3 regions of the Rhizobium sp. CB2179 genome follow, and region 3 is predicted to be linked to each of the others. Evidence: predicted binding sites of a transcription regulator. Region 3 holds the regulator's gene; each other region holds the start of a gene.
The links. Region 3 encodes HrcA, which represses chaperone genes, less so after heat shock. Its sites were predicted from a motif close to GTTAGCACTCNCNNNNNGNGAGTGCTAAC; they were not measured.
Positions count from the first base shown of each region.

Region 1: the regulator HrcA is predicted to act here: its motif matches at 2,018-2,046, upstream of AC244Q_RS05225 (co-chaperone GroES).
Region 2: the regulator HrcA is predicted to act here: its motif matches at 2,467-2,495, upstream of groES (co-chaperone GroES).

Region 1 is NZ_CM172781.1:1,030,905-1,035,162, forward strand. It holds gene AC244Q_RS05200 (transglutaminase-like domain-containing protein) at 1-372, opposite strand, end outside; gene AC244Q_RS05205 (DUF1488 family protein) at 400-675, opposite strand; gene AC244Q_RS05210 (hypothetical protein) at 666-995, opposite strand; gene AC244Q_RS05215 (hypothetical protein) at 992-1,327, opposite strand; gene AC244Q_RS05220 (hypothetical protein) at 1,324-1,587, opposite strand; gene AC244Q_RS05225 (co-chaperone GroES) at 2,100-2,417, shown strand; gene groL (chaperonin GroEL) at 2,467-4,101, shown strand; gene AC244Q_RS05235 (hypothetical protein) at 4,168-4,258, shown strand, end outside.
Region 2 is NZ_CM172781.1:511,377-515,634, reverse strand. It holds gene ileS (isoleucine--tRNA ligase) at 1-7, opposite strand, end outside; gene AC244Q_RS02510 (bifunctional riboflavin kinase/FAD synthetase) at 295-1,278, opposite strand; gene AC244Q_RS02505 (TIGR01459 family HAD-type hydrolase) at 1,310-2,158, opposite strand; gene groES (co-chaperone GroES) at 2,553-2,849, shown strand; gene groL (chaperonin GroEL) at 2,922-4,258, shown strand, end outside.
Region 3 is NZ_CM172781.1:4,269-8,526, reverse strand. It holds gene AC244Q_RS00045 (nucleoside hydrolase) at 1-768, shown strand, start outside; gene grpE (nucleotide exchange factor GrpE) at 832-1,464, opposite strand; gene hrcA (heat-inducible transcriptional repressor HrcA) at 1,575-2,663, opposite strand; gene rph (ribonuclease PH) at 2,792-3,511, shown strand; gene AC244Q_RS00025 (VOC family protein) at 3,508-3,933, shown strand; gene rdgB (RdgB/HAM1 family non-canonical purine NTP pyrophosphatase) at 3,934-4,258, shown strand, end outside.

The DNA.
Region 1 (4,258 bases), 1.0 Mb from region 3:
GAACATATCCCATGCAATTTGACTGAGACGATCCGTCTCGCAATAGCGGCTGCCCATCAGGTAGACGAGGCAATCATCCGGCAACTCCGAAACCGGGACTTCCCTGGCGCCTGGCAGCGACCTGTCCAGTTTGCCGTCGTCTTCGATCGTCGCATCGCCCCATATGGTCAGGTCGCCCGCTGGCGCAACCAGCCGAAGACAGCGGTTGCCGAAGAGATCGCGATAGGAAGAAGTGGGGACATCGGGCGTGGTGAAGACCGTTTCCGGAATTCTGATGTCGGCCGCGCGATCGTCATGAACCGACAGCAGACAGACCAATGCGGTCGGCTGCGGGCAGGTCAGCGTCATTTCATAGCCGTAACGGATCAACATGGAGCGTTCTCGCGCGTCCGGATCCGTCTAGCGGAAATCCGCCGCAGTTAGAGTATAGAAGGCGCGGCGGCGGTACGAATAGGCTTTGTGCGCCACGTCCTGAATGGAGTTGCGCAGGGCGTCGAACGACGAAAGCCACCCCGTTTCCGAAGGCTCGGTTCTTTGCAATGCGGCGTCGGATTTCGCCAGCGCGCCAACCTCGACGAAAAACAACACCTGGAACATGCCGTCATGGCCGATGAAGCGCACTGCATTTCTCGCCGCATCGAAGCTGCGGCTTTGGTTCAAAAAGGCTAGCGCCATGGTTGAACCGGCGGGGTCTGGCGACCGCTCCGGGCGGCGTCCGACAGCCTCAGCCACTCCTTCCGGTATCCTATGTTGAGAAGATTGAAGGACATCATGTCTTCACCGGCCTCCGAACGGCTCTTGCCGATCATGCCATGGTCGGCGTGCACTGGAACGCTTGCAGAGACACGATAGACGGTCCACGAACGGGCAGATTCGATCCGGCGGTCATGTTCGACCTCCATCAAGTAGCGGCCCGACGCACCACATTTATTTTCCCATGTGCCGACGGCAACGGCATTCCGTCTGCGTTCGGCTTCGTCTTCATGACTGTTCACGATGTCAACCTTTCGTCATTCGGGCCGTGGCCATGGCCAAACGTCCTCTCGATCAGTGTTGCGCCGCTACCGGCGGGCGATAGGTTTACCAGTTCCAGGCTATCTTCCGTCGCGACCCGCTCATGACGTTCATCGTCACTGTGGATACGGTATTGCAGCACATTTCCTCTCAGAGGCAGTGTGGCGGTAATGCGGTATGTGTCGGGAAGCTTGGAGGGAACGACCAAGAACCCGTCCTTCACTCGGACAGTCTGCCCCACCTTGAAGATATGCGTTGCTGCCTCGCGCCGGATTGAGCGTCCATTGCGTTGCGGGATGCGCGTAGCGGTCATGACGGTTTGTGGTCCTTTTCGATCGCGGTTTCGAGATCTGACAGGTGGATAGGCATCATCTGCTGCGTCGAACTCTGCGCAGCGATCGCCGGCAGGTGGATGAAGGCGCCGACCCGTCGCCAGGCAAGCCTGGAAACGCTGTCGATCAATTCCTCGTCATAGTCGACGCGGTATTCTCCGGCTGGCTGCGCCCCGTCGAAACCGGGCAGACGGAATGGGGATGAAAAGCGGACGACGGTTTGTGTGGTACGACTGGTCACGGCTGAGGCCTCCGCAGGAATACACCGATGCGTTTCCTGTATCGTTGAGATCCGAACCGGACGAACTCGAGGCTGCCGGTACATCCGCGGTCAGCGCCAAGCTCATTCCGGATCGGAACAGGCGAACTCAACGCCGGAACGACGTCATGGATCGCTATCGAGAATTCAGTGGTGATGGCGGGTCGTAGGTCTCTGACACCGCGAAGCCAAGTCGGCCAAATCGACGAAGCCTATCATTGCGCCTCGATTGAGTTTAAATCAAGATAAATTCTGATTTATCTATGAAAAACGCCAAATTAACTCTTCGCTCACGAAAATAAAATGGAGCGCGATGGCGTAAAAAATTCTATTTATTTGCTGATCAATACAAAATATCCGGTCGGATTGATTTCCTGAATATCTCAAAAAAGTTCATGGGCGAATAATATTTCTTAGCACTCCTATCAATCGAGTGCCACGAGTGCTATTTATGAGTTGCAGCCGCCCTACGCGCCGGCAGCAGAAAGACCTCTATGAAATTCCGTTCACTTCACGACCGCGTCGTCATTCGACGTGCGGAAGGCGATGTCAAATCCAAGGGCGGGATCATCATTCCAGACACCGCCAAGGAGAAGCCGCAGCACGGCGAAGTGGTCGCAGTCGGCCCGGGCCTTCGCGACAAAAGCGGCAATCTGGTCCCGCTCGATGTCGAGGTCGGTGATCTCATTCTGTTTGGAAAATGGTCGGGGACAGAGGTCACGATCGATGGCGAAACCCTTCTGATCATGAAGGAGACCGACATCATGGGCATCGTCGAAAAGACTGAAGCGGCTGCCGACAAAGCTGCCTGACCGTCGAATTTGTGACCAGCATCTCAAGACCGAACTGGGAAGAAATATCATGTCTGCCAAGGAAATCAGGTTCTCCACCGACGCGCGCGACCGCCTGCTGCGCGGCGTCGAATTGCTCAACAACGCCGTCAAGGTGACGCTTGGCCCGAAGGGTCGCAACGTTGTCATCGACAAGGCCTATGGCGCGCCGCGCATTACCAAGGACGGCGTTAGCGTCGCCAAGGAGATCGAGCTCGCGGACAAGTTCGAGAACATGGGCGCGCAAATGGTGCGTGAAGTGGCTTCGAAGACCAATGATCTTGCCGGCGACGGCACGACGACGGCAACCGTTCTCGCCGCCTCCATCTTCCGCGAAGGCGCCAAGCTCGTCGCTGCCGGCATGAACCCTATGGATCTCAGGCGCGGCATCGATCTCGGCGTTACCGCCGTCGTCAAGGAAATCAAGGCGCGGGCGATGAAGGTCAAATCGTCAGGTGAGATCGCCCAAGTCGGCACCATTGCCGCCAATGGCGACGCCGCCATCGGTGAGATGATCGCCAAGGCGATGGACAAGGTCGGCAATGAGGGCGTCATAACGGTCGAAGAGGCGCGAACCGCCGAGACCGAACTCGACGTCGTCGAGGGTATGCAGTTCGACCGCGGCTATCTCTCACCCTATTTCGTCACCAATGCCGAGAAGATGCGCGTGGAACTGGAGGATCCCTATATCCTCGTTCACGAGAAGAAACTCGGCAGCCTGCAGGCGATGCTGCCGATCCTGGAAGCCGTCGTACAGACCGGCAAACCGCTTCTGCTCATCTCGGAGGACGTCGAAGGCGAGGCCTTGGCGACGCTTGTTGTCAACAAGCTGCGCGGCGGCCTGAAGGTCGCAGCCGTCAAGGCGCCGGGTTTCGGCGATCGCCGTAAGGCGATGCTCGAAGACATTGCCGTGCTTACATCAGGCCAGATGATTTCCGAGGATCTCGGTATCAAGCTCGACAACGTCACGCTCGATATGCTCGGCCGCGCCAAGCGCGTGCTGATCGACAAGGAGAGCACCACGATCATCGACGGCTCCGGCGAGAAAGCGGCCATCCAGGCGCGCATCCAGCAGATCAAGGCGCAGATCGAGGAGACCACCTCCGATTACGATAAGGAAAAGCTGCAGGAGCGCCTGGCGAAACTCGCCGGCGGCGTCGCGGTCATCCGTGTCGGCGGCGCCACCGAGACGGAAGTCAAGGAAAAGAAGGACCGCATCGACGATGCACTGAACGCCACCCGTGCGGCGGTCGAAGAGGGCATCGTGCCCGGCGGCGGCGTGGCACTGTTGCGCGCCAAGTCGGCGCTGACGGGGCTGACCGGGGAGAACGCCGACGTGACGGCGGGCATCTCGATCGTGCTCAGGGCGCTCGAAGCCCCGATCCGGCAGATCGCCGACAATGCCGGGTTCGAGGGCTCCATCGTCGTTGGAAAACTCGCCGGCAGCAATAATCACAATCAGGGCTTCGACGCACAGACGGAGACCTATGTCGATATGATCGAGGCCGGCATCGTCGATCCCGCCAAGGTCGTGCGCACCGCTCTGCAGGACGCCGGCTCGATTGCGGCGCTGCTGATCACCGCCGAGGTGATGATCGCCGACATTCCCGCAAGAGACTCCGCCCCTGCAGCCGGAAATGGCGGCATGGGAGATATGGGATACTGAGAACAGCCTGAACTGTTCCGGCGTGGCCGGACGGCGCAACCCGAACAATAGACAGGGAGAATTCCAATGTCCGTGCAGAGCAGCAGCAAGACATCGATCACCCAGCGTTTCGAGAGTTACCAGCCATCCAAGACGCTTCTCGTCTGGGCCTGCGTCG
Region 2 (4,258 bases), 510 kb from region 3:
CGGTCATGTCTGACAATCGTTTTCTGGCGGCCCAGGAAGGGGCGCAACGGGCGTGAAATAGCTGGTGACGGAAGCGCTCTTACCAAGCGCCAAAAACCCGGACCTTCCGGCCGCTTAGCGCGCGCGGAAGGCCGGGCCGATAATTCGCATCATCATTGCCAGCCGATATTTCGTCATCGCGCCGGTTCATAGGCGTTTTTGCCGGGAAAAGGAAGAGAAGAATTCGCGGTTGGCAATCCGCTTCAACGGCTGGAATCGCCGGTGGCCGCAGCGACAGCCGCACTCAAGGCGACCTCAGGAAAAGCACAGTTTCCGATCAAGCGCGCCGAGTGGCTTGACACCCGCAAGCAGCGCCCCCGCCTCTTCCTCATCGCGCTTGATCTGGGCGACGAGCGGATCGAGGCCGTCGAATTTCAGCTCGGGGCGGAGATAACCAAAGAAGGAGACGGAGCAGAGCTGGCCGTAGAGATCGCCGCTGAAATCGAAAAGATAGGTTTCGAGCAGCGGCGCGCCGTTTTCCGTGACCGTCGGGCGGCGGCCATAGCTTGCAACGGCATCGTGGAGCGTGCCGTCCTGGCGGCGGAAGCGGACGGCGTAGATGCCGGCGGCAAGATCGACCTCCGGCGGCAGGCGCATGTTGGCCGTCGGAAAACCGAGTTGGCGGCCGAGCTTTTCGCCATCGATCACCTCAGCTTCCACCGTATAGCGGTAACCGAGCATGCCGGCGACTTCACTGACATTGCCCTCCTTCAGGAGCGCGCGGATATGGCTCGAAGAGACGACATCGGCGTTTTCGTCACGGAAGGCATCGATCAGGGTGACGCCGAAGCCGTAGGTATGGCCGGCATTCATGAGGAAGGCCGGACCGCCCTCGCGGCCACGGCCGAAATGGAAATCGAAGCCGGTGACCACTTCGGAAGCGCCGAGCCAATCCTTCAGGATCGAATGGATGAAATCATCGGCCGAGCGCTGCGAGAATTCGTAGTCGAAGGGATATTCGATGACGGCGCTGAAGCCCAGCGTTTCCAGGATACGGGCTTTCAGCGGCGCCGGCGTCAGGCGGAAGACCGGTGTCTGCGGCCGGAAGACCGTGCGCGGATGCGGCTCGAATGTCAGCACCAAAGCGGGGATACCGCGCGCCTTGGAGATCTCGAGCGCCCGGCTCAGCACCGATTGATGGCCGCGGTGCACGCCATCGAAATTGCCGATGGCAATGACGCCGCCCTTTAGATGGGCGGGTAGGGGTTCCCGGGTTTCATTGCGGTGGAAGACGGTCATCGGCTGGCTTCTCTTCATGCAAGGCGTGTCTTCATGCAAGGCGGGGCATCCACCACTTCGGCGCGGCGTTTTCCCGTTCGAGATAGGCGTTGAGGATCGCCTCGTCGGTCTCGCCGTTGAGAGTATATTCCTTAGCGTGGATACCGCCGCTGATGTAGAGGAGGTCGAGGCCGTAATTCAAGGCGCCGCGCACGTCGGTCGGCATGCCGTCGCCGATCGCCAGCACGCGATCGACCGGGAAATCGCCGCGAAGCTCGTGGGCAGCCGCAAGCGTCGCCTCGTAGATCGGCCGGTGCGGCTTGCCGGCGATGCGGGTTTTGCCGCCCAGCTGCTCGTAATAGGCGGCCATGGCGCCGGCGCAAGGGATGATGCGATGGCCGCGCTCGACGATGAGGTCGGGATTGGCGCAGATCATCGGCACGTCGCGGGCTTTGAAATCGAGAAGCATGTCGGTGTAATCCTCCGGCTTCTCGGTCTCGTCGTCGAAAAAGCCGGTGCAGACCAGCGATTGCGCTTCGCCCGCCGGCCGGCGCTCGACGCCAATGCCTTCGAGCAGCGCCTTGTCGCGCTCGGGGCCGAGCAGAAAGACGGTCTTCGGCCCTTCGGCGATCAGCCCGCGCGTGACGTCGCCAGAGGTGACGATCCTGTCATAGGCACTGTCGGGAACGCCGATCTGGCGCAACTGATCGACCACCTGCCAGGAAAGGCGCGGCGAATTGGTGATGAGGACAACGGCGAGGCCGTTTTCGCGTGCCGCTTCAAGGGCTGCGGCCGCCTTCGGGAACGGATCGACGCCGTTGTGAACGACGCCCCAGACATCGCAGAGCACCACATCATAGCGACCTGATATCTCCGAGAAGTTTTCTATCCGCTTAGCCATTCCGATTTCCCGATTTGCTTCAGTCACCGGTGACATTGCAAAGGCGCAAGACGATGGCAAGGCATTTTCTTCGCCGCCGGGCCAATGCGTAGAGCTCGAACGGCGATCCGGAGGAGCGGAAGGGCAAAGGGTTTTGACAATTATCGCGAAGCGGCAGATCGCCGAGCGCGGACGAGTTCGGCAAAGTTCAGCTGCGCCGAGGTTTTGGCCGCAATCTCCGACTATTCTCCGGCATCTTCACAATTCCGGCACAAAAATTCGTGATTGCTCTCATTGACTCCTCTCGGAGCCATCCCTAAATGCTCGTCGCTAGCACTCACCGCAAGGGAGTGCTAACATCTATCCATGTGGGCCAATCCGGTCCGCGAATGTCATTCGATCGAGGGATTAGACAATGGCAAGCACCAACTTCCGCCCCCTTCACGACCGCGTCGTTGTTCGCCGCGTTGAGTCCGAAGCCAAGACCAAGGGCGGCATCATCATTCCCGATACCGCCAAGGAAAAGCCGCAGGAAGGCGAAATCGTCGCCGTCGGCTCCGGCGCGCGCGATGAGTCCGGCAAGGTCGTCGCACTCGACGTCAAGGCTGGCGACCGCATCCTGTTCGGCAAGTGGTCCGGCACCGAAGTCAAGATCGACGGCGAAGACCTTCTGATCATGAAGGAAGCCGACATTATGGGCATCATCGGCTGATCGGCCGACCTGCTTTCCCGAAATGGCTGACGGGCTCTTTGCCCGAACAACTCGAATTCAGGAGTTAAGAATATGGCATCTAAAGAAATCAAGTTTGGCCGCACCGCGCGCGAAAAGATGCTGCGCGGCGTCGACATTCTCGCCGATGCAGTGAAGGTCACGCTCGGCCCGAAGGGCCGTAACGTCATCATCGACAAGTCCTTCGGCGCGCCGCGCATCACCAAGGACGGCGTTTCCGTCGCCAAGGAAATCGAACTCGAAGACAAGTTCGAAAACATGGGCGCCCAGATGGTCCGCGAAGTTGCTTCGAAGACCAACGACATCGCCGGCGACGGCACCACGACGGCTACCGTTCTTGCCCAGGCGATCGTTCGCGAAGGCAACAAGGCCGTTGCAGCCGGCATGAACCCGATGGACCTGAAGCGCGGCATCGACCTCGCTGTCGCCGACGTCGTGAAGGATCTCCAGGCCAAGGCCAAGAAGATCTCGACTTCGGAAGAAGTTGCACAGGTCGGCACGATTTCGGCCAATGGCGACAAGCAGGTCGGTCTCGACATTGCTGAAGCCATGCAGAAGGTCGGCAACGAAGGCGTCATCACGGTTGAAGAAGCCAAGACCGCCGAAACCGAACTCGAAGTCGTCGAAGGCATGCAGTTCGACCGCGGCTACCTCAGCCCCTACTTCGTGACCAATCCGGAAAAGATGATCGCCGACCTCGAAGACGTCTTCATTCTCCTTCACGAGAAGAAGCTCTCGAACCTGCAGTCGATGCTCCCGGTTCTCGAAGCCGTCGTTCAGACCGGCAAGCCGCTCCTCATCGTCGCTGAAGACGTCGAAGGCGAAGCCCTCGCTACGCTCGTCGTCAACAAGCTGCGCGGCGGCCTGAAGATTGCTGCCGTCAAGGCACCTGGCTTCGGCGATCGCCGCAAGGCCATGCTCGAAGACATCGCCATCCTGACGGGCGGCACTGTCATCTCCGAAGATCTCGGCATCAAGCTCGAATCCGTCACGCTCGACATGCTCGGCCGTGCCAAGAAGGTTTCGATCTCCAAGGAAAACACCACGATCGTCGACGGTTCGGGCGCTAAGACCGACATCGAAGGCCGTGTTGCCCAGATCAAGGCCCAGATCGAAGAAACCACCTCCGACTACGACCGCGAGAAGCTGCAGGAACGTCTTGCCAAGCTCGCTGGCGGCGTTGCCGTCATCCGCGTCGGCGGCTCGACGGAAGTCGAAGTGAAGGAAAAGAAGGACCGCATCGACGACGCGCTCAACGCGACCCGCGCTGCCGTTCAGGAAGGTATCGTCCCCGGCGGCGGTATCGCTCTGCTCCGCTCCTCCACGAAGATCACCGTCAAGGGTGCAAACGACGACCAGGAAGCCGGCATCAACATCGTTCGCCGCGCCCT
Region 3 (4,258 bases):
GAACGGACGGAGACGAAGGTTTTCGCCGGCGCCGACGCACCGATCGCCCGCAAGCTGGTGACGGCCGAACATGTGCACGGCAAGACCGGCCTCGACGGTCCGGAGCTGAACGAGCCGACGATGGCGCTGCAGCCTGGCCATGCCGTCGACTTCATCATCGATACGTTGCGCCATGAGCCTGAAGGCACGGTGACGCTGTGCACGCTCGGGCCGCTCACCAATATCGGCATGGCCTTCCAGAAGGCGCCCGACATCGTCCCCCGCATCCGCGAACTGGTGATGATGGGCGGCGGCTTCTTCGAGGGCGGCAACATCACGCCGGCGGCCGAATTCAACATCTATGTCGACCCCGAAGCCGCCGATATCGTCTTCCGCTCAGGCGTTCCGATCGTGATGATGCCGCTTGATGTGACGCATCAATTGCTGACCCGCAAGGACCGGGTGAAACGCATGGCCGAGATCGGCACGGCGCCGGCAAAGGCCATGGTCGAGATGCTCGAATTCTTCGAACGCTTCGACATCGAGAAATACGGTTCCGACGGCGGGCCGCTGCACGACCCGACCGTCGTCGCCTACCTGCTTAAGCCGGAGCTTTTTAAGGGCCGGGACTGCAATGTCGAGATCGAGGTCCAGTCCGAACTCACCGTCGGCATGACGGTCGTCGACTGGTGGCATGTGACCGAGCGCAAGCGCAACGCCAAGGTTATGCGCCATGTCGATGCGGATGGCTTTTTCGATCTGCTGATCGAACGCTTCGCCCGCATCTGACTCTTTCGTTCCCCTTCTCCGCCAGAGCGCCGCGCGTCCCATGGGACGCGCTAGGAAGTGTTCTCAGGCGTCTTTCTCGTCGAAGACGGAGTTGGTTTCGGCTTCCGCCGGCTTCGGGCCGCCCTTGGCGACACCGACCATGGCCGGGCGCAGCACGCGCTCGCCGATGGAGAAGCCTGCCTGCACGACCTGGACGACCGTGTTGTTCGGCACGTCCGGGTTCGGCACCTCGAACATCGCCTGATGGAAATTCGGATCGAACTTCTGGCCAACCGGCTCCAGCTTGCGAACGCCGTGGCGCTCGAGAGCCGACAGCATGGCGCGCTCGGTCATCTCGACACCCTCGATCAGCGTGCTCAAGCCGGCATCGGCCGCAGCCCTGGTCTCCGGAGGGATGGCATCGAGCGCGCGACGCAGATTGTCGGACACGGCGAGCATGTCGCGCGCAAAACCCGCGACGGAATAGGACTTGGCATCCTTCACTTCGCGCTCGGTGCGGCGGCGCAGATTGTCCATCTCGGCAGCAAGGCGCAAATAGCGGTCACGCAGTTCGCCGTTTTCGGCTTTCAGGAGCTCGATCGGGTCCGGCTGGGCGGGTTCTTGCTGCGCAGTTTCGTTCTCGACGTAGGCGGCAGCGTCGGCTGCGGCATCCGCCGCAGTTGCGTCAGGTCCGTTTTTCGTCGTGTCATCGGTCATGACGGTCTCCGGTTGGTGTCTTCAGATGCGCCCGATATCGAGGTTTGACCGAAAAAAATCAAGTCTGCGTGACAAAGAAGCGAAAATTCCGCGCACTTGATGGCTGCGCGTCAAAGCTGATTGCGCGAAAGGCGGGAAACGAGCTGGGCTGTATAGTCCACCATCGGCACGATGCGGGAATAATTGAGCCGCGTCGGGCCGATGACGCCGACGGCACCGACGATGCGATCGTCATCGTCACGATAGGGCGCGACGATGAGCGATGAGCCGGACAGCGAGAAGAGCTTGTTTTCCGAACCGATGAAGATGCGCACGCCCGAACCGCTTTCGGCGAGATTGAGAATCTCGATCAGGCTGTCCTTCTTCTCGAGATCGTCGAACAGCAGGCGCAGCCGATCGAGGTCCTCGGCGCCGGCGAGGCCTTCGAGCAGGTTGGCGCGGCCGCGGATGATCAGCTGCGTCGGTTTTCCCTCGTCCGGGCTGCCGGCCCAGACGGCAATGCCGCGCTCGACCAGATCGCGCGACAGGGCATCGAGCTCGTGACGGACGTCGTCCTTCAGCCGGCTTAATTGTTTGCGAAGCTCCGGCAGGGTCTGGCCGGACATATGGGCATTGAGGAAATTCGCCGCCTCGGTCAGCTGTGAGGAGGTGACGCCCGCCGGCAGCTCGATGATGCGGTTTTCCACCTGATCGTGATCGCCGACGAGCACGGCCAGCGCCTTTGTCGGTTCGAGCCGGATGAACTCGACATGTTTCAGCACCGGATCGCTTTTCGAGGTGATGACCAGGCCGGCGCCGCGCGAAATGCCCGACAACATGCGGCTTGCCTCGTTCATCATCGATTCGACGGGATTGCCGCCGCTTTCGGCCCGCACCTGGCGGTCGATGCTGGCGCGTTCCTCGGCCGAGAGGTCGCCGACCTGCATGAAGGCGTCGACGAAGAAGCGCAGGCCGATCTGGGTCGGCAACCGGCCGGCGCTGACATGCGGCGAATAGATCAGGCCGAGTTCTTCGAGATCGCTCATGACATTGCGCACCGAGGCCGGCGACAGCGACATCGGCAGGATACGGGACAGGTTGCGCGAACCGAGCGGCTCGCCGCTTTCCAGATAACCTTCGACGATGCGACGAAAAATTTCCCTGGAGCGCTCGTCCAGCGCAGCTACGGCATCCGAAACCGACGTCGACCTGATGCCCATGAAGCTTTCGAACCCGTGCTGATGATACTTCCCGAAAAGTAAGTCAAACTAAGACCCGTGGCAAAAGGGAATTTGCAAATGAGCGCCGCCAATCGTAGAAGCGGTCAAATAAACCCCAGGAGATAAGAATGCGGCCTTCAGGCAGAAAAATCGACCAGATGCGCAAGGTCTCGTTCGAGCGCAATTTTTCCAAGCATGCGGAAGGCTCCTGCCTGGTGAAGTTCGGCGATACGCATGTGCTCTGCACGGCGAGCCTTGAAGAAAAGACGCCGCCATGGCTGCGCAATACCGGCAAGGGCTGGGTCACGGCCGAATACGGCATGCTGCCGCGGGCGACCGGCGAACGCATGAAGCGTGAGGCTGCCGCCGGCAAGCAGGGCGGCCGCACCCAGGAAATCCAGCGGCTGATCGGCCGGTCGCTGCGCGCCGTCGTCGACCTGCAGGCACTCGGCGAACGGCAGATCACGCTCGATTGCGACGTCATCCAGGCCGATGGCGGCACGCGCACAGCCTCGATCACCGGCGGCTGGATCGCGCTTTACGACTGCCTGAAATGGATGGAAAGCCGCAACATGATCAAGGTCGAACGGGTCCTGAAGGATCATGTCGCCGCCATCTCCTGCGGCATCTTCGCCAGCCAGCCGGTGATCGATCTCGATTACATCGAAGACTCCTCGGCCGAGACCGATGCGAACTTCGTCATGACGGGCACCGGCGGGATCGTCGAGATCCAGGGCACGGCCGAAGGCACGCCGTTCAGCGAGGGCGAATTCACCTCGCTGATGCAGCTTGCCAGAAACGGCATCGGCGAACTCGTGGCACTGCAGAAGCAAGCCGTCGAAGGATGAACCCCATGCTGGAAGGCATGTTGGAAACGGCGCTCTATGCGCGGGATCTCGACCAGGCCGAGACGTTCTACGAAGACGTTCTCGGACTTGAAAAGATCGCTCGCGCCGCCAACCGGCATGTCTTCTTCCGCTGTGGGCCTGGCGTTCTCCTGATCTTCAATCCCGAGGAAACGGTAAAACCGCCAGCGCCTGAAGCACTGCAGGTACCGCCGCACGGCACGACCGGCCAGGGCCACGCCTGTTTCCGGGTGTCCGGCCGCAATATCGATGCCATGGCCGAGCGGCTGACGGCGGCGGGTGTGGCGATCGAATCCGAAGTGCGCTGGCCGAAGGGCGGCCGCTCGATCTATTTCCGCGATCCGGCCGGTAACAGTCTGGAATGCGCGGAGGCTAAAATCTGGGGCATCGAACAGGACATCTGAATGCGCAAGCTTGAAACGAAGACCATCGTCGTTGCCAGCCACAATGCCGGCAAGATCCGCGAGATCCAGGAATTGATCGGGCCGCTCGGCTTCACCGCCAAATCGGCCGCCGAGCTGAATTTCGTCGAGCCGGATGAGACCGGCACGAGCTTCGAGGAGAATGCGACGATCAAGGCAATCGCCTCGGCCAATGCCTCAGGCATGCCGGCGCTGTCGGACGATTCCGGGCTGGTGGTCGATGAACTCGGCGGCGATCCCGGTGTCTACACCGCCAATTGGGCGGAGAAGGCCGACGGCACGCGCGATTTCGACATGGCGATGGCCA